2 regions of the Priestia sp. TRM10 genome follow, and region 1 is predicted to be linked to the other one. Evidence: riboswitches for the same ligand, from Rfam matches in the RefSeq annotation. Region 1 holds a riboswitch; the other holds the start of a gene.
The links. A riboswitch is a leader RNA that binds a small molecule or an ion and turns the genes downstream of it on or off. The one in region 1 is predicted to bind glycine.
Positions count from the first base shown of each region.

Region 2: it holds a riboswitch for glycine, as region 1 does, so the genes downstream of both, gcvT (glycine cleavage system aminomethyltransferase GcvT) here and ACK3CR_RS08680 (amino acid permease) in region 1, are expected to answer to the same signal.

Region 1 covers NZ_JBJZOT010000011.1:46,079-56,350, forward strand. Annotated here, with positions in the region: gene ACK3CR_RS08660 (MFS transporter) at 97-1,269, opposite strand; gene yeiL (transcriptional regulator YeiL) at 1,352-2,023, shown strand; gene ahpF (alkyl hydroperoxide reductase subunit F) at 2,628-4,157, opposite strand; gene ahpC (alkyl hydroperoxide reductase subunit C) at 4,173-4,736, opposite strand; glycine riboswitch at 5,241-5,321, shown strand; gene ACK3CR_RS08680 (amino acid permease) at 5,482-6,837, shown strand; gene ACK3CR_RS08685 (alpha/beta fold hydrolase) at 7,014-7,856, opposite strand; gene ACK3CR_RS08690 (3-ketoacyl-ACP reductase) at 8,050-8,769, opposite strand; gene ACK3CR_RS08695 (CdaR family transcriptional regulator) at 8,976-10,085, shown strand; gene ACK3CR_RS08700 (GntP family permease) at 10,213-10,272, shown strand, end outside.
Region 2 covers NZ_JBJZOT010000015.1:1,001,202-1,011,473, forward strand. Annotated here, with positions in the region: gene gcvPA (aminomethyl-transferring glycine dehydrogenase subunit GcvPA) at 1-1,044, opposite strand, end outside; gene gcvT (glycine cleavage system aminomethyltransferase GcvT) at 1,041-2,147, opposite strand; glycine riboswitch at 2,342-2,431, opposite strand; gene ACK3CR_RS21915 (DEAD/DEAH box helicase) at 2,607-4,289, shown strand; gene ACK3CR_RS21920 (YqhG family protein) at 4,276-5,097, shown strand; gene ACK3CR_RS21925 (DUF3889 domain-containing protein) at 5,118-5,459, shown strand; gene cydC (thiol reductant ABC exporter subunit CydC) at 5,515-7,257, opposite strand; gene cydD (thiol reductant ABC exporter subunit CydD) at 7,254-8,969, opposite strand; gene cydB (cytochrome d ubiquinol oxidase subunit II) at 8,969-9,985, opposite strand; gene ACK3CR_RS21945 (cytochrome ubiquinol oxidase subunit I) at 9,972-10,272, opposite strand, start outside.

The DNA of each region.
Region 1 (10,272 bases):
GACGTCAGATAAAATAAAAATATACCTTGCCTTAGTATTTGAAGTTTATACAGCAGATAAGGTTGACTCAGCTTTGTAAGATTTTAAGTAAAAGAACTAAATAGAAATTAAAACATCTTTTCTAAGTTCCAGCTTTTGATATACAAGTGCAAGTAGCATTGAGGGAATGGTACAAATAATCATTCCGATAAAGGCATATCTTGGCTCAATTTCGTATAAAAAGCCGCCAAAAATCGTGAACAATGCAGTACTCCAGCTAAGTGCCAGTGCTGAATACATACCTTGTGCTTTCGTAATCTGCTCATGTGGAATGTTTTTGATTAAGTATCTCATAAATGCATAATGCCCCATAGCAAATGAACATGCATGTAATGTTTGCGCAATACAGAAAACAATCACATTTGGAAAGGAAAATACTAATATCCAACGTATGGAAGAACCAAGTGCTGCTAGTGCGAGCAAGAATCCTACTGAAGATTTATGAAATAGCCGATCTGCAATTGCGAAAAAAACAATTTCTGCAATCACGGCAATGTTAATAATCAAACCAATTAAATATTTAGGTGCATGGATTTCTTGTAAAAAGAGATAACCATAATTGTAATAAGAAGCATGTGCTGCCTGCAGTAAGATGACAATGATGAGTACCAAACTAAAGTGTTTGATACGAAACAATTCTAACATACCCTTTTTTTGTGTTTGGTCCACTTGTGGCTTTTTAGATAAAATAACAGGTGCGCGCATAAAACCAAGACACACGAATATCAATGTGCCAAGTAACAGGGCCCATAAAATTACTTCATCTCCAAGTCTCCCTGTAAAGAAGGTTAAAATTATGCCAGCTGCGACAAACCCAATGGATCCCCACTTGCGGCTTTTCCCGTAATGTCTTAACTGTTTACCTTGCACTAAGATGCCAGCAGCACTATCTAAAGCAGGCATTAACGGTGGATAAAAAAAGTGCAGTACGAGAGTGACTATAAGTAAGCTCACAAAGGAGTTTGCCGGAATATAACATAGAATGGCAACCAGAGTTCCTGCTCCAGCTCCATTTAATAATATTTTACTACTGAATTTCCCTGATAAATAAGGAAAAGCAAATAGTGTGGAAAGTCCTCTTGCAACCAAACCTAAGCTCATAATTAAACTAGCTTGAGCAACTGTAATTCCTTTTGTATGAATCATCCATCCTGTCCAATAGGGGAGGAAAATTCCCCATGTCATATAAAAACTAAAAAACTGTATACTCATCCAACGATGTGTTTTCATTCTGTATCCCTCCCTGATATTTGCATGATATCATGGAGATACATACGAATCATATGAGATATCTCATATTTTGAGGTGGATTATGGAAATCTATAAGGGTGAGAAAAAGGAACTGTATTTAAAGAAGAACTATATCGCAGATTTATTTTCTTTTCCAGTTGAAGAGTTTATAGAAATACAAGAATATCAACGTGATGAATGGATTATTCAAGAAGGCATGAGACCAGACTTTTTATTCTATGTTATTGAAGGAAAAGCAAAAATATATGTAACACATCAAAATGGGAAAGTTTCTTTAATTAATTTTATTAACACAAACGATTACATTGGAGAAATGGAACTATTACATGAAGTTTACTATACAAAAGGAATTCAAGCTTCTACGAAGACCGTTTGTTTTGCTCTGCCTGTTCAGCGCTATCGTACATGTTTGCTAGAAGATACGAAATTTCTATGTGAGTTAACCAAATTTTTAAGTGTAAAGGCAACCCTTATGGCTGCAAAGTATTCACAAAGCCTCGCCTTTCCTCTAGAAAACCGGCTTGCAGATTTTATTTTGCAAACTGCTGATGAAGGAGTTTATAAGGAGAAACACGTAACAATTTGCGATTATTTAGGTGTATCATATCGACACTTGCTGCATGTGCTTACACAATTTTGCGATAAGGGATACTTACAAAAAGAGGGGCGGTATTATCACATTAAGCAGTACTATTCCCTATATGAACTTGCTGAGAAGTTGAAGAATAAGTAAAAAGCAGTGAAGAGAAAAGTCCCTTTTATTCTAAAACTATGAGATATTTCTGGTTGAATATATTTGTATAAAGAGAGAAAGAAGGGGAGGGGCTCGAATAAGAAGGATGTATTATATTTATTAAGGTATAGGTGCTCCTTGTTACAATGCTAACGTTATTAATTATTAATAGTTGTGGAAGCGACAAGAATGAAGCGCTCTATAAGGATAAGGTTACAAGCGGTAACATGGTGAAAAGAATTTGTTAAAGGAAGTAGAGAGGTTTTGAGCTTTAATATTTTAAGTTCCCATTACTGTGGAATCCTAAAAATATTTCGATTTGTAAAATAATAGAAGGTTGTGGAACTATGTCTTTTGTATTGAAATTTTCTATTATAAGCTTTTTTAAATATAATAAATAACTAAAAATAAGGAGTAATAAAAAAAATCACTATTCTATCTAACTAGACAGGATAGTGATTTTCTGAAAAAAATGTTAAAATTGTTTATGGTAAGGTGATGTATCTCAGTCTAACAGGTTTTTTAACGGTATTTATAAATGTTGGAGGAATTTATAAATATCAAAAGAACCGTTAGACTAGGATTTCACTAGTTAAGTTCTAAATTAATTTCGAATGAGATAATCAAATGCACCCAAGGCTGCTGTTGAACCTGATCCCATGGAAATAATGATTTGGTTATAGGCGCTATCTGTACAATCTCCTGCTGCAAACACTCCAGGCATTGTAGTAGCTCCACGCTTATCAACAACGATTTCACCGATGCGATTACGCTCAATTGTACCTTCTAACCATTCAGTATTTGGTACAAGTCCAATTTGGACAAACACACCTTGTAATTCAACATGATGTTCTTCATTTGTCTCACGATCAGTGTACGTAATACCAGTTACATTGTCAGTACCCGTAATTTCTTGAGTAACAGCGTTCGTTACAACTGTTACGTTTGGCAGGCTGTTAAGACGCTCTTGAAGGACTTGGTCTGCTTTTAACTCTGACGCAAATTCAAGAACTGTAACATGTTTCACAATTCCTGCAAGATCAATTGCTGCTTCAACACCCGAGTTACCGCCACCGATAACCGCTACGTCTTTTCCTGCAAACAACGGACCATCACAATGAGGGCAGTACGCAACTCCTTTGTTTTTAAGTTCTTGTTCGCCAGGAACATTAACATTTCGCCAACGAGCACCTGTTGAAATAATGACAGATTTACTCTTAAGAACAGCACCGTTTTCAAGTTCAATTTCAAAAAGATCTTTCTTTTCTAAACGTTTAGCACGCTGTAGGTCTATCACGTCAATATTATACTCTTTTACATGTTCTTCAAGAGCCTGTGCAAGTTTAGGTCCTTCAGTAGCTTTTACACTGATAAAGTTCTCAATACTTAGTGTGTCAAGGATCTGTCCACCAAAGCGTTCAGCAACGATTCCTGTACGGATCCCTTTACGTGCTGCATAGATGGCTGCACTTGCTCCAGCTGGTCCGCCCCCAACAACGAGGACATCGTATGGATCTTTATCTGCTAAATCCTCTGCACTTAAACCTTCACCTAATTTAGCAATAATTTCTTGAAGTGAAATACGACCACCATTCCAGAATTTCTCATTAAGGAAGACAGCTGGTACGGCCATAACATTTTTACTTTCCACTTCTTCTTTAAATGCAGCTCCATCAATCATTGTGTGCGTAATGTTAGGGTTAAGCACACTCATAATGTTTAGTGCTTGCACAACGTCAGGGCAGTTGTGGCAAGTTAGGCTGACATAAGACTCAAAGTGATATTCACCATCAATCTTTTTAATTTGATCAATTACACTTTGGTCAATTTTTGGAGCTCGTCCACTAACTTGTAATAGAGCCAATACTAAAGAAGTGAATTCGTGTCCTAAAGGTACACCAGCAAAAGTGATGCCAGTCTCTTCGCCAACACGGTTGATACTAAAGCTTGGTGTTCTATTTAATTCTACTTTTTCGACAGTGATTTTAGATGACATGGAAGCTAGCTCCTCAACAAGAGCTAGCATTTCCTTTGATACGTCATCTGAACCTACACTGACCTTAAGCAGAATATTCTCTTCTAATAGTTGAAGATACTGATTTAATTGTGATTTAATTTCTGCATCAAGTGCCATTTATAATCGCTCTCCTTAAATTTTACCTACAAGGTCAAGGCTTGGCTTAAGTGTTTCTCCGCCTTCTTGCCATTTAGCAGGACAAACTTCACCTGGGTTGTTGCGAACATATTGTGCAGCTTTAATTTTATTGATAAGTGTGCTTGCATCACGACCAATGCCATCCGCGTTGATTTCAACAGCTTGGATAACACCATCAGGATCAAGGATGAAAGTACCACGGTCAGCTTGACCTAGTTCTTCGATAAATACATCAAATTGGCGAGAAAGGATATGTGCAGGATCACCAATCATAGTATAAGTAATTTTACCAATTGCTTCTGATGAATCGTGCCATGCTTTATGTGTAAAATGAGAATCTCTTGAAACAGAGAATACTTCAACTCCTAAATCTTTAAGTGCAGGATATTGCTCTTGAAGATCTTCAAGCTCAGTTGGGCAAACGAAAGTGAAATCTGCTGGGTAAAAACAAACGACACTCCACTGACCTTTTAGATTTTCTTCTGTAACTTCGATAAACTCACCGTTTTTATAAGCTTGTGCTGTAAATGGTTGTACTTCTTTTCCAATTAGAGACATAATTAAAATTCCTCCTAGATTTACTATTTAATTATTATAGAGAGTTTGTTCAGTGAATTTGTAAACCTCATATAATAATTATTAATTTATACTAATTATTATATAGAATTGAATACTATTGTCAATTAAAATGCGTTTATTATTTTAAATAAATATTTTATAGGATTTAGAAATTGATATATTCTTATTTTACTAGTCATTTCTTATAACGTAAAATAAATAGAGAAGATATGGGGAGAAACGGGAGTTATATACTTTATAAATGTAGGGATTTATAAAGCAATGATTAAATAAGTATGGTGAGAGTTATATCATAAGTAATGTAGGTTTTAATTGAATGATTTCTATCTCCTTATTTCAGGGAGATTCAATAAATGAGAATTATCTTTGTTATTGACAAAACATTTAACTAACATTAGAATAAAAAACTATTCGACAGTAATTATACCTATCCAAAAATTTAATAAATAGAAAGCTATGATTGCTATGGGTCACACTATAGCAGGAGCAGCTTCTGGAGAGACCGCAGAAAGTTTGCGGCGCCGAAGGGTTCACAATCTCAGGCAAAAGGACAGAAGAGTATCGGATATTTATTTGTGATGCTGATAATAATTAGCGTAACGAATATTATTTGTTATTCTTATGATCAAGAGATTGGAGGCCATCCAATCTCTTTTTTTATTGGGTTAATTTATTGTTCACAGTTTCACATGAAAATTTCATCCATTTTAAGGAGGAGTTAGGTTTGGCACAGCAAGGATTGAAGAGAGATTTATCAAATCGTCATGTTCAACTCATCGCAATTGGAGGTACCATTGGTACTGGGCTATTCTTAGGATCTGGTAAAGCGATACAATTGGCAGGACCCTCTATCATCTTTGCCTATTTAATTATAGGTATTGCCCTCTTTTTTGTTATGAGGGCGCTAGGGGAACTGCTGTTATCTAAAGCAGGTTATCAATCTTTAACAGATATTGCAGAAGAATATCTTGGACCTGCGGCATCGTTTGTGACTGGATGGACATATTGGTTTTGTTGGATTATGACAGCAATGGCTGATGTGATTGCTGTTGGTGTATACGTGCAATATTGGTTTAATATCCCGCAATGGATACCTGCACTCATCTGTGTAATCATTTTGTTAGGACTCAATCTATTAACTGTGAAGCTTTTTGGAGAATTGGAGTTTTGGTTTGCTTTAATTAAAGTAATTACTATTCTTGTATTAATTAGCGTTGGGATTATTTTGCTCGTGATGGGATTCAAGACAGATACAGGACCAGTTACGATTAAAAACCTTTGGGAACATGGAGGGATTTTTCCAAATGGAATTTCAGGTTTCCTGCTTTCATTTCAAATGGTTATATTCGCATATGTTGGTGTGGAATTAGTAGGTGTATCGGCAGCAGAAACATCTAATCCACAAAAAAATATTCCATCAGCTATTAATAAAATTCCTCTAAGAATTTTATTCTTCTATGTTGGTGCACTTATTGTTCTATTATGTATTAATCCATGGATGGAACTAAATGCAACAGAAAGTCCTTTTGTTAAGACGTTTAGTTTGATTGGTATTCCGGTTGCCGCAGGAATCATTAATTTTGTTGTATTAACTTCAGCCGCTTCTGCTTGTAATAGTGGAATGTTTTCAACGAGCCGGACGCTATATAGTTTAAGCACTAATGGCCAGGGTCCATCAAATCTTAAAAAATTGAATAAAAACCATGTACCAGGTAACGCGTTGTTAATATCTACACTTGTCATCTCAGTGGGAGCTCTTTTAAGCAAACTTATACCGGAACAAGCTTTTGGAATCGTGACAACCATTAGTGCCATTTGTTTTATTTGGGTTTGGAGTATTATTCTTATTTGTCATTTAAGATATAAGAAAACACGTCCACACCTACATTCAAAGTCAAAATTCAAAGCGCCATTAACCCCATTTATAAATTATGTTGTTCTAACGTTGTTTGCTATGATTCTTATTATTATGCTGTTCTCTGAGGAAACACGTCCAGCCTTATTATTGACGCCGATATGGTTTATTCTATTATTTATTTTATATGGGACTAGAGGGAAAAAGAAAACAAATGGACAGTAACATAAAACGTAGGTGAAATGATTTTTTCAGATGAGAATTTAGGTTGTTTTAGTTTAATATCTAAATCTTTTACACCTTTAAACGAAAAAGAAGATTAAAACATTTGAGTATAGAAATTGAAACAAAAGTGAGAAGACCATAAATTATGGCCTTCTCGCTTCTGTTTTTCATATACCTTAGTTTTCTTTATTTAGAAAGTTTACAAGGGCCTTATTAAACTCCTCGGCATGTGTTGCATTCAACCCATGTGGTCCACCTTTAATAAGAGCTAGTTCACTGTTTTCAATTAATTCATGAGAAAGTTTTCCGCTTACTTTAAATGGAACGATGGAATCTGCATCACCGTGAATAATCAACGTTGGAATGTTCATTTTCTTTAAATCATTTCGGAAGTCTGTTTTTCCAAAAGCGGAGATGCAATCTAATGTGCCTTTTGGTGAAGCAAAAGCGGCAATATCTTTGTTATATAGACGGAATGATTCACTTACAAGGTCTTTTTGATCTTCTGTAGAGAAGAAATTCTTTGTAAAGTCTTCAAGGAATGCAAGGCGATCTTGTTTCACTCCATTTTCAAATTCCTTAATCGTTGCATCATCAAGCCCACCTTCAGGATGCTCATCAGTTTTATAAAGGTAAGGAGGAACAGCTCCTGCTAAAACAGCCTTTTCAATTCTCTCTGTTCCGTATATTCCAATATAGCGAGCTACTTCACCACCACCCATTGAGAATCCAACAAGCGTAACATCATGAAGATCAAGGTGCTCAAGAAGTTTATTAAGATCAGAGGCTAGCGTATCATATTCATATCCTTTATATGGTTGAGAGGACTTTCCGAAACCTCTACGGTCATATGTAATAACACGATAACCAGCTTCAGTTAAAGCAGGAACTTGAAATTCCCACGAACGTCCACTTAAAGGCCAACCGTGAATAAGAACTACAGGTTTTCCACTCCCATAATCTTCATAATACAGTTCAATTGGACTTCCATTCTCTTCTCCTACCGTAACTTTTGCCATTTTCAATTCCTCCTCGTAAATATATGAGATTTATGGTTTTGTACATGAACTATAGTGGATAAAATGAGCTTTCTTCTTTATATACTTCTCGCTCACGGAAAATTTTAAACGTTGTTAGATTCTTGAAAAATTTATTCTATAATAAAAAAGGCAACAGAAACATCATGTTCCTGTTGCCTTTTTGTTTTACATATTAAGATGGATTTGTAGACCATAAACCAGCTGTTTTCATAACAACTCTTGGATGAAGTTTCAATCCTACAACTAGAATATCAGCTAAATCTTCTGGCTTGATCATTGTCTCAGGATCATTATTAATAAGACCAATCTCCTTCGCCATATCTGTTGCAACAGTACTTGGTGTAAGAGCTGTAACACGAATATTATGCTTTCTTACTTCAAGCATAAGAGATTCTGTTAAACCTAGAACTCCAAATTTAGAAGCACTATAAGCACTTGTAGCAGGGGCACCTTTTTGACCAGCTGTTGAAGCAATATTTACAATGTCTCCTGATTTTCGTTCGATCATTTCAGGGAGCACTGCGCGCGTTACATTGTAAACACCCATTAAATTGACGCGGATAATATTTTCCCATTCTTGTGGGTCAAGGTCAAGGAATCCACCGAATTTTGAGATTCCTGCGTTGTTTACAAGGATATCAATTGTGCCTAGGTCTGATTTAATGTGCTCAACGGCATGTTCTACAGCTTCAAGCTCAACAACGTCTGCTGTTGCTGCTGAAACTTTAATATCATACTCTGCAAGTTCAGCACTCACTTTTTCAAGGTTTTCGATTGAGCGTCCGATTAAACCTATGTTTACGCCTTCTTTAGCTAAAGCAATAGCAGTAGAGCGTCCAATGCCTCTACCTCCGCCTGTGATAATGGCTGTTTTTCCTTTTAATGAAATCATGGTATCATTCCTTCTTATTCATTTGAGACATCGATTATAAAAGACTGGTGTGCTTTTTACAACTTTTGCGCCTTGCTCCTGTGCCGTTTTATAGGATGTGCTAAAGAAATAGGGATTAAACATCTCTCTAAACTTGTATGTTCTTTTTATTTATTGTTGCTCCTCTATATGGTAGATTGAAGAAAAAAATAAAGGGAGGGAAATTGATGCTGTTTCTAACCCATGAATTAGCACAAGAGATTGTAGGGAGAACAATGAAAATTTTAAATCGAAATATTAATGTGATGAACAGTGAGGGAATTATTATTGGTTCTGGTGATCAAACCCGAATTAATCAGCTTCATGCTGGAGCTTTACTTGTTCTAAAAAATGAAGAAAGCATTGAGTTAGATCAAGTGAAAGCATCAGAAATGAAAGGATCAAAACCAGGCATTAACCTCCCAATCTATTTTAATAATCAGCCTGTTGGAGTGATTGGAATTACAGGGGAACCCCATGAAATTCAAAACTATGCTCAGCTTGTTAAAATGGCAGCTGAACTTGTATTGGAGCAGTCTGTTTTATTAGACCGAGTGCAGTGGAAGGAAAGGTTGCAAAGTGAAATTGTGAACCAACTTATTTCAGGACTACAAATGAATGAAAACGGGATAAGAGAGCGATTAGAATTTCTCGGTGTAAACCTTAGTAAATCAAGAGTAGCAGTGGTGCTTAAACAATCAACTAGAATAGACTTTTCTAATCATAAAATCATTCGCGCACTTCGCTATGAATTATCCCAAGAAGACCTAATTGGAGTTACGATTAATGATAACATTATTATACTGAAGAATGTCATCAACGAGACAGATTTTAGAAGCTGGCTCTCTCTATTTAAGAAGTGGATCAATAAATACGACAACACGCTTGTAATAGGGGCAGGATTTGTTGTGGATGATTTGTTGGATGTGAAATCTTCTTTTCAGTATGCAAAAAAGGCAATTGAAATTGGTCAGAAGCTTCATCCGGAAAAGTGCTTTTATCACTATGAAGAGTATCAGCTTGAAATTTCATTGTCACAGCTTACAAGTAGTAAGGAGATGTTCCATTTTTATCATAGACTGATTGAACATGATAAAAATGGAGAGTTGATTAAAACACTAGAGATATACATAGAAGAGAGTGGGGAATTAAACAAGGTGGCTGAGCGCCTATTTATTCACCGCAATACATTAAGATACCGCCTTGAACGGATTTTAACCATAACAGGAAAAGATCCAAAAAACATGAAAGATGTTATGGAACTGTATATAGCAAAACTTTTAAATGATCTTACATAACTGTGCAAATGCACAATAATGAAGACGATATTTTGTTCATATTTCATCACTCTTCACAATGATACTCATTAAGTAAACGCTTACAATGTAAGTAACATCCGTGAGAAAGAAGGGGAAGGGAGCTTTAATGGATATGACAGTAAGCGTATGGGGAGCGATTAGTGCCTTAATTATTGCGATTGTTTTA
Region 2 (10,272 bases), on a different contig from region 1:
TTTGCCGAGGGATGTCATAGCTACTGAAGCTGCTAGAGCGTTTAATGCTTGATTCGAACAAATATTTGACGTTGCTTTATCACGACGTATATGCTGTTCTCTTGCCTGAAGCGTCAGCACAAATCCTCGATTTCCATCATTGTCTTTTGTTTGACCAACAAGTCTTCCAGGAATTTTTCGCATTAATTTTTTAGATGTCGCAAAATAACCGCAGTGAGGCCCTCCAAACTGCATTGGAATTCCAAAAGGTTGAGCGTCTCCTACAACAATATCTGCTCCAAATTCTCCCGGAGGAGCAAGTACGCCAAGTGAGAGTGGATTGCTCGACACAACAAAAAGAGCATTTTGCTTATGAGCAATTTTTTCAATTTCTTTTAAAGGTTCAACTTGACCGAAAAAGTTTGGGTATTGAAGAATAACGCTTCCCACATTTTCATCCATCTCTTCTTCTAACACTCGTAAATTTGTTAATCCATCCTTATGAGGAATTTCAACAACAGTAAGGTTTTGGCCTTTTGCATATGTTTTTAATACCTCTCTTGATTCTGGATGAACAGCTGACGAAACAAGTATTTTTCGTTTTTTAGTATGACCAGCACTTACCATCGCCGCTTCCGCAAGTGCTGTACCTCCGTCATACATTGAAGAGTTGGCAACATCCATCCCTGTTAATTCACAAATCATCGTTTGAAATTCAAAAATAGCTTGAAGTTCTCCTTGCGAAATCTCAGGCTGATATGGCGTATAGGCAGTATAAAACTCCGAGCGTGAAATAATATGGTCTACAATAGAGGGAATGTAGTGATCATAAACACCTGCGCCTAAAAAAGAAGCATATTGCTTTGTTGAAGCATTTTGTGCTGATAAAGCATAAAGCTCTCGTGTTAAGCAAGCTTCAGATGCTCTCTTTTTTAATTTGTATTCTCTTTTAAAACGAACGCTTTCTGGAATATCTTCAAAAAGCTCATCAACGGTAGAAACACCAATTGCTGCTAACATTTCTCTACGATCTTCTTCTGTCATTGGCAAGTAATGATGGGTCATAGCGTTTTTGCTCCTTTTTTCCGCTTATAAAACGGTGTTTTAATAATGGATGCTTTCACAAACTTATTACGAATTTCAACAAACACTTCACTTGCAAGAGAGGTATATTCTTCATTGATAAGAGCCAACCCAATATTTTTTTTAAGAGTTGGAGATTGCGTTCCTGTTGTTACCTTTCCAACTTCTTTTCCATCTACAAAAACCCGGTAGCCATGACGAGGGATGCCACGTTCAATCATTTCAAGACCAACAAGTTTTCGCTTTACTCCTGTTTCTTTTTGTTTTACTAGGGCTTCTTTTCCGATAAATGAAGATTTATTTAATTTAACGGCAAAACCAATTCCTGCTTCATATGGTGTGATGTCGTGTGAAAGTTCTTGCCCATAAAGGGGAAGAGCTGCTTCAAAGCGAAGGGTATCCCTTGCTCCTAATCCGCATGGTAATAGTCCTTCATCCCTTCCTGCTCTTAGAATTGTTTCCCATAAGAAAGACGCATGTTCCTTTTGACAATAAATTTCAAATCCATCTTCTCCTGTATAACCAGTTCTTGAAATCAGCACCTCAACCCCATTTACCGAGACACTATTTCGAAAATTAAAAAAACTTACTTCAGAAAGATCAAGAGAAGTTAGTTTACTTAATACCTCTTCTGATGAAGGACCTTGTAGAGCGATGAGAGCTATTTCTTCTGATACATTTGTTAACGTAACATCAGGTGTAAGATGGGCTTTCATCCAGTCAAAATCCTTCTCAATATTTGAAGCATTCACAACAACAAAATAAGAGTTAAGAGAAAGCTGATAAACAAGCAAATCATCAACAGTTCCTCCATCCTCATAGCACATTGCCGTATACTGAGCTTTTCCTGGAGAAAGGGCAGAAACATCATTTGTCATTAACTTTTGTAGATAATCAAAGCTCCCCTTTCCTTCTACTTTAAACTCTCCCATATGTGAAACATCAAAAAGCCCACATTTAGTACGTACAGCTATATGTTCTTCTTTTATGGATGAAAATTGAACAGGCATACTCCATCCGCCAAAATCAATCATTTTAGCACCAAGCTTACTGTGTATATCATAAAGCGGCGTTTTCTTCATCATTCTCATCTCCTATAAAATTGACATCTCTATTTTCAATAGAATTCTGTCTTCTATGTTAATAGAAAACGGTATTAAAAAAAGGACAGAGTACTCCCTTTTAAGAAGTACTCTGTCCTTTGACCTGAAAGTTTCCCTTTCCTCACCCGAAAAGGTTGCCTCGTTGGTGGCTTGATTTTAAGCTCTCTCCAGAGTTGCGTCAAACAAAGGTCTTTTTGCCTGAGAGATTCGCTCATTCGCTTGCTCCTTCGGCGCTACAACATAATAGTCTCTCCCTTTGTTTTCATTCGCATCTATATTTTGTTACAGTTTCGGACATACTACATAAAAAAAGAAAAATGAACTCGTTACAAAATGTTCATGCACTGAAAAATACTTATTAAACAATTCTTGAATACAAATTTATCCTACCATTAAACTTTATGAAAATTCAATAAAAATTTGCAGAAGAGGTGCAAAAATATGAATGTTCCGATTTCATTTGATCATGAATGGCAAGATTCGTTTTTAAAATCATTCGAAGAAGACGGCCCTTGGGCAAATTACGACATTTATCAGCTTGCCTATAAAGTTGCCCAAAGAACAGCGGTTCCTTCTTTTCACGACCTTCAAGCTCCGAGCTATTTGGCCGACTTAACTCCTCTCCCACATCAACTTGAAGTTGCTAAAAAAGTAGTAACAGAGATGAACGGGAAAGCTATATTAGCTGATGAAGTTGGACTTGGTAAGACAATTGAAGCAGGACTTATTTTAAAAGAATATATGATTCGAGGTCTTGTAAAAAAAGTACTCATTCTCGTCCCTGCTTCCCTTGTATCTCAGTGGACGATAGAGCTTAATCAAAAGTTCCATATTCCAGCAGTTGCACAGCGCAAATCTTATGTGTGGGAGCAATGCGATGTTGTTGTTTCTTCTATTGATACAGCAAAACGCATGCCGCACAGAGACATTATTTTAGAACAAAATTATGATTTTATTATTATTGATGAAGCTCACAAATTAAAAAATCATAAAACTAAAAACTATCAATTTGTACAAGAGCTAAAAAAGAAGTTTTGTCTTCTTTTAACAGCTACACCTGTGCAAAATAAAATTGAAGAAATCTTTAATCTTGTTTCTCTTTTAAAGCCTGGTCATCTCGGAAATCAAGCATATTTTGAAGAGTTGTTTTCAGCGAAAAACCGCAAGCTAGAAAACGATGAACATTTACGCGAACTTATTAATAAAGTTATGATTCGCAACAGAAGACAAGATACTGGAATCGAATGGACAAGTCGGAAAGTCGAAACCATTCCGATTCAGTTTTCTAAGGAGGAACGTTCGCTATATGACGCTATTGGGTCGTTTAAAGAACACGATAGCCCATCAAGTGCTTTTGCTCTTTTAACACTGCAACGCGAAGCATGCAGCAGCAAAGAAGCTGTATATATGACACTTAAAGGAATGCTTGATAAAGAAAGTGAAGAGTATACCCCTCCATACACTTTAATTGAGACGCTCATGGACAGGATTGGAAACATCGGAAAAACTGGGCGAAATTCAAAAGCAGAAAAAATGGTAGAACTCATTAAGAAAATTGATGACAAAGTTATTGTTTTCACTGAATACAGAGCAACACAAATGTATTTGCAGTGGCTCTTACAGCAGCATGGCATTTCTTCTGTTCCCTTCCGCGGGGGCTTTAAACGCGGAAAAAAAGATTGGATGAAACAGCTTTTCCAAAACAATGTTCAAGTTCTTATTGCTACAGAAGCAGGTGGAGAAGGAATCAACTTGCAATTCTGTCATCATATTATTAACTATGATCTTCCGTGGAATCCAATGCGCCTTGAACAGCGAATCGGAAGGATTCACCGCCTTGGGCAGGAAAAAGATGTCCATATTTATAATTTTGCAACGTCTGGAACAATTGAAGAGCATATCCTGAAGCTTTTATATGAAAAAATCCGCTTGTTTGAACGCGTAATTGGCAATTTAGACGATATTCTGACACAGCTTGAAATGAAAGACTTTGAAGAATATGTGAACGATGTTTTCCTTCATTCTCGTTCTGAGGGAGAAATGAAACTTAAAATGGAACATTTGTCTTCTATTATTGATGATATGAACGATGGAGAGGAGAATGCAGCAAATGCAGCAACATGACATCCACCAGTTCTTGAAAGGATATTTTCAATCAACAGAGTGCTCGATTCTTGAAGAAGGAAACGGTTATCTAACCGTTCAACTTACAATTGATCAAGACAAAGAGCTTATGAATCGCCCTTTTTACTGGCACTACTTAGAAAAAGTTGGCGGGGAGCCAAATCCCGCTTCTTTAACATTTATTACAAATGAACAGCGTGCACCACAAGACATTAAAGGAGAGAAAGTTCATTTCGGTTCTCCCCGCCTTCATCAAATTTTCCAAGCAACAAGAAGGTTTGGCTCAGCAATCAGGCTTTATGAAGCTAATGTAGCACGTTCAACTCATAATACTGCTTTGCATCCTTGGCTTAATATGAACGTTATGGTGTCGTATCAGTGTGATCATAAAAGAGATTATCTTTTATCTCTTGGAATCCACTTAATTACAGGAAATATTATTGAAGATTTTCATGAACTTTTAAAAGGACAAGCACTAACGCCTAAAATTCCGGATTTTACGTTTACCCTTTCTCCTATTATTAAACCAAAAAGCGGATTCAATCGCCTTCATCAATATATTGAAAAACATATATATGAGGATGACCACAGCTGGGCGGAAGAAGCAAAAGAAAGATGGAAACAGGATCTTGATCTTCTTAATCATTTCTACGAAGACATTGAGGAAAAGCCATCAACGTATGATATTGAAAAGAAGGCGCTTCAAGACCAATATGAACCAAGAATCTCTGTCAACGTCGTTAACGGAGGAATCTTTTATTTACAGGAAGGAACAGTTCGTACCCTTTTACAACGAAAAATGGCTTGAAAACAACAAGGAGGATTTTGATGAAACTTTTTATTAAAACAATTGTTGCATTTTTTTCACTAAGCCTTATTACCGTGCCGTTTTTGTACGGTCATGCCGAAACATCTTCACATATAACTCAATCAGCTGATCACGCAAAATGGGGCCGCCTCGCTGTTAAACAGACACAAATGAGGTATCCTGTTGCTCAAATTAAAGATTATGCATATCTTGGCAGAGGAAAGGAAAAAAATCTTGAAACACAGCGCTTTAAACTTTGGCTTCAGCAAGGAGAGAAAAAGTTTACTGTGTTCATTACAATCAAAGTTGATCCGAAAAACAACACGATGAAGAAAATTCAGTTTGTAGAAAGTTTAAATTAAAAAGAGGAGCGAATTTGCTCCTCTTTTTAATTAACCAATAAGAAAAGAATCGGCTTTAGACAAACTGTATTGGTTTATCCAATTCATATAGCTTCTGATAGTAAGAAGATGTTTTTAATAATTCATCATGCGTACCTCTCATTTTCACACGTCCATCTTCTAAAAAGATAATTTCGTCCATTCTCTCAATTCCTGTGAGATGATGTGTTACCCATAAAAGTGTTTTGCCTTCTAACGTTTCAAAGATGGTATCTAACAACGCTCTTTCTGTAATAGGGTCAAGACCAACTGTTGGTTCATCAAGCATGACAATAGGCGTTTTTTGAAGAAGAACCCGAGCAAGAGCAATTCGCTGACGTTCACCGCCTGAAAAGCGCTGTCCTGTCTCTTCCATTGAGGTTTGATATCCGTCCTGAAGAGAGGAAACAAGATTTTCTAATCTAACTTTTTTCACTACTTCTTTAACTTCTTCTTCTGTTGCATTCTCGTTTGCAAGTAGCAAATTATTCGCTACATTTGTGTTAAACAAATATGGATTTTGATTTAAAACTGAAATAAGAGAAGATGTTCCGTCTTTAATAGACGAAGCATTGTATTCATTTAACGTCACAGCTCCCCCTGTTGGAATAAGCAGTCCTTGAATTGCTTGTAAAAGCGTAGATTTACCTGCTCCACTTCTTCCGATAATAGCAATTTTCTTACCTTGAGGAATGTGCAAATTAATATCTTTTAGCACATCCCCTTCTTGTTCTTCATATTGAAAGGATAGATTTTTCAAGTCAATTGTAATATTCTCTTTTGAACGGTTATACACAACTTGCTCTAAGCTATTTTCCCTTGAAGACTCTAGCTTATTTTCCAAGTTTGTAATACGTGTTAGCGATTCTTCATAGCGTGGATATTTCTCAACCGCATTTGAAACAGGAATAACAGCTTCTGATAACGGAATAACAACAAGCACAAAAGCAGCAATATAGACGTTTGCAAGTTCACCATGTGAGAACAAGTTTGATGAGAATATCATCATTGTTACAATCATAGCTGCTACAACAACTTGAGCGATAAACTCCCGGTAGTATTGCCATCTTTTTGTTTTTCGATCAGCCTCATCCACTTTACGACCAATGCGTAGGACTCGCTCTAAAAAAGTGCCTTTCTGACCGCTCATAAGCCAGTCACTAATACCAAGCAAACCGTCTGTTGCATATTGATACATACGATCTTTTTCGTGCTTATATGTTCTATTCACTGCTCTCATATGCACAAGAGAGAAAATAGGCATCACGATAATAAGCATAAAAAAATACAAAGCCATTAAAAGAGCAAAAGGAAGACTAAAATAGCCAAGAGCAATAATGCTAATGATATATAGTAAGAGCGCTGAAGCTGTAGGCAAGACTGTCCGTAAATAAAGATTTTGAAGCCCCTCAATATCTTCAGCAAGCACGCCTAGTATTTCTCCTGTTTTCAGCTGTTTGTTTCCTGCAATACGTGGCTCAACAAGATGATAGAGACGAGTTCTCATCTTAGCAAGTACACGTAAAATAAAATCATGACTTACTAGACGCTCCGAATAGCGAAAAACGGCGCGCCCCAATCCAAACGTACGAACAAGTACAATCGGTACATAAACAAGCAAAATGTTTTCAGGACGAAGTGAGGATTTACTGATTAAAAACCCAGATGTGAACATAAGGGCTGCTGCTGATCCAATTGACAGCATGCTAAGCAGCATAATCGCAATCATTCGGTATTTATACTTTTGAACATATGGCATAATCCAGCTGCTCTTCTTCACAATGCATCCCCCATTTGTGCCTTTAGTAATCGTTTGTAAGCTCCATTTTTTTCTATAAGCTCTTCGTGTGTGCCAACTTCAACAATTTTGCCGTCTTCCATCACTAAAATAACATCCATTTCTTTCATCCAGTGCAAACGATGTGAAGCAAAGAACATGAGCTTATCTTGTGAAAGGTGTAGTAATACTTCTTTTAAATCATACTCAGTTTCAACATCAAGCTGTGCTGTTGGTTCATCAAATAATAGGACAGAACGCTCGCTCAAGAAAGCTCTTGCTAATGCAATCCGCTGTGCTTGACCACCGCTTAGCGTGCGCCCTCCATCACCGATGATTTCATTTTCACGATATGGCAGACGCGCTACCATACTTCCTAATCCAGCTTGGCGGATGGCTAATCTTACTCTTTCATCACTCGCATCAGGCTGATAAAACCGAATATTTTCTTTAATAGAACCTGTAAAAATAAACGGGTGTTGAGGAATATAAACGGTTTGTTCTTGCCATGCTTCTGAAGTAAGCTGAGCGTCTTCTCCATCAATGCGAACAGCTCCTTCATTAATAGATAGAAAACCGCTTAACGCGTCAATTAGCGTAGACTTTCCAGCCCCGCTCATCCCCATAATACCTACCTTCTGATTTCCCTTTACCTGAAAAGAAAGGTTATGCAGCGTATTTTCTTCTTTTCCTTCATGGTAAATATTGACATCTTGAAAAGTAATTGTGCTTTCCTTTGTAAAACGAGGTGCTGTTCCTGAAACGGTTACTTCCTCGCCTTTCTTAATCACAGCTAGTATTTCTTCTCCCGCTTCTTTTCCATCTAATGTTGCATGATAGTCATTCCCAACTTCTCGAATAGGAAGAAAGTATTCTGGTGAAAGTAGCAGCACAAGAAGAGCCGGCTCTAATGTAAGCGTACCTTCGATAAGACGCAAACCTAACATAACCGCCACAATAGCAATGGATAGCTGTGTAAATAAATCAAGGGCAAACGTTGATAAAAAGGCAATACGAAGCGTACCCATTGTTGATTTTCGATACTGATCACTAACTTTTTCAATTGTTTCACCATGTTCTTTACTTCTACCTAAAAACTTTAGAGTACGAAGACCGCGCAATGAATCCACAAAATGATTTGAAAGTAAACGATATGATGCCCACTGTGCGTCAATTTTCTTTTGTGCGGCAAGTCCAAGTAAAATCATAAAGACAATTAAAATAGGCATTGTAATCAATAAAATAAGAGCAGAAAGATGGTCATAAAACCAAATATAAATAAGCACAAGCCATGGCGTAATCCCGATAGCAACAAGCTTCGGAATAAAAAGTTCAAGATAATCACGTAATTTTCCTAATCCTTCAATTAAAAATGTTACAAGATGTCCCGTACCTTCTCTTTTTGTATAGCGTGGTCCAAGCTTAAAAATACTTTGAAGGAGCGCTGAGCGTAATTCGGTAACAGTCGCTTCCCCAAACTTATAAAGTATTTTTTTAATTAACAATGAACATAGATGTCTAGCAAGAAAGGCTACTATAAAGTAGCCTATTGTTTCTATTTGTGATGTTAAGCTTTTTCCATTAAAAAGTGAGGTAATGGCTTCTGCTAGCCATTTTGCTTGAAAAATAATGGCTATAGTTTGAAGAAGCACCCCGAGAGATACGAGAGCTAATACTCTTTTGATGCCTTTATAGGCCATTAAGTTTCTTCCCATCAGTATTCCATATGCTCCTTATGGTTAATACGTTTACGGAAAACGTAGTAACTCCAAATTTGATATCCTAAAACGAACGGTAACAATGTGAGGCCAAGATATGTGATTACTTTTAATGAATAAGCTCCAGATGATGCATTATGAATTGTTAAGTTGTAAGCTTCATTAATTGAACTAATCATTACCCGTGGAAATAATCCAATAAACAGCGATCCTGTTACTAACATAATGACAAGACCTGACGAAAAGAATGCCCATCCGTCTCGCCCTCTTGTTAGAAAGTAGCCAAGAAATAAGTAAACAACGATTCCTGCTAGAAATAAGTACTCCAATAAGTTTCCATGCACTGTGAACAAATCTGTTTTAAAGAAAGTAGCCACCCCAACTGCAACTAATAAGACAGCATTAATAGGAAGTAGTTTCTTAGCAACTTGGCGACAGCGATCTCTTAAATCATACATAAGACGGATTGTTCCAAATGTAAGGCCGTGCATAAAACAAAGCATTGTTAATGTTATCCCACCAAGTAGCGTATACCAGTTGATAATGTCTGAGAAAGATGCTCTCATCTGCATATCCCCATCAATTGGTACTCCTTGAATAACAGCTGTGAACAATGTGCCAAAAGCAAGTGGAGGAATAATGCTTCCAAAAAGAATTACCCAGTCCCATGTTGTTCTCCAAACAGGACTTTCTGCTTTTCCTCTAAATTCAAACGCAACGCCCCGACCAATTAAAGCAAGTAAGATAATCACGAAAACAAGGTAAAAGCCACTTAACATTGAAGCATACCAGTTTGGGAATGCCGCGAACATCGCGCCAATCCCTGTGATAAGCCAAACTTCATTAGCATCCCACACAGGACCAATTGAATTGATAAAAGCGCGCCGCTCTGCATCTGTTCTCGCTACAAATTTTGTTGACATTCCAACTCCAAAGTCGAATCCTTCTAAGAAGAAGAATCCAACAAACATAAAGGCCACAAGAATAAACCAAAATTCATTAAGAGATAGCATGTTGACCCTCCTTCATAAACGGATCATGATTTTCTTCTATCATCTCTTCCTCATGATGTGGTCCCTTCTTAATCTCCCGCACAAATAAAGTGACCATAACTGCAAATAAAACAATGTAGAATGTTGAGAAAGCAATAAGTGAGAACAGTACTTGACCCGCTGTTACGTTAGCTGAAACAGCATCCTCTGTTTGCATATATCCAAAAACAACCCATGGTTGACGTCCAATTTCGGTCATAATCCAACCTGCTGAGTTCCCTATAAAAGGAAATGAAATAGCTATAATC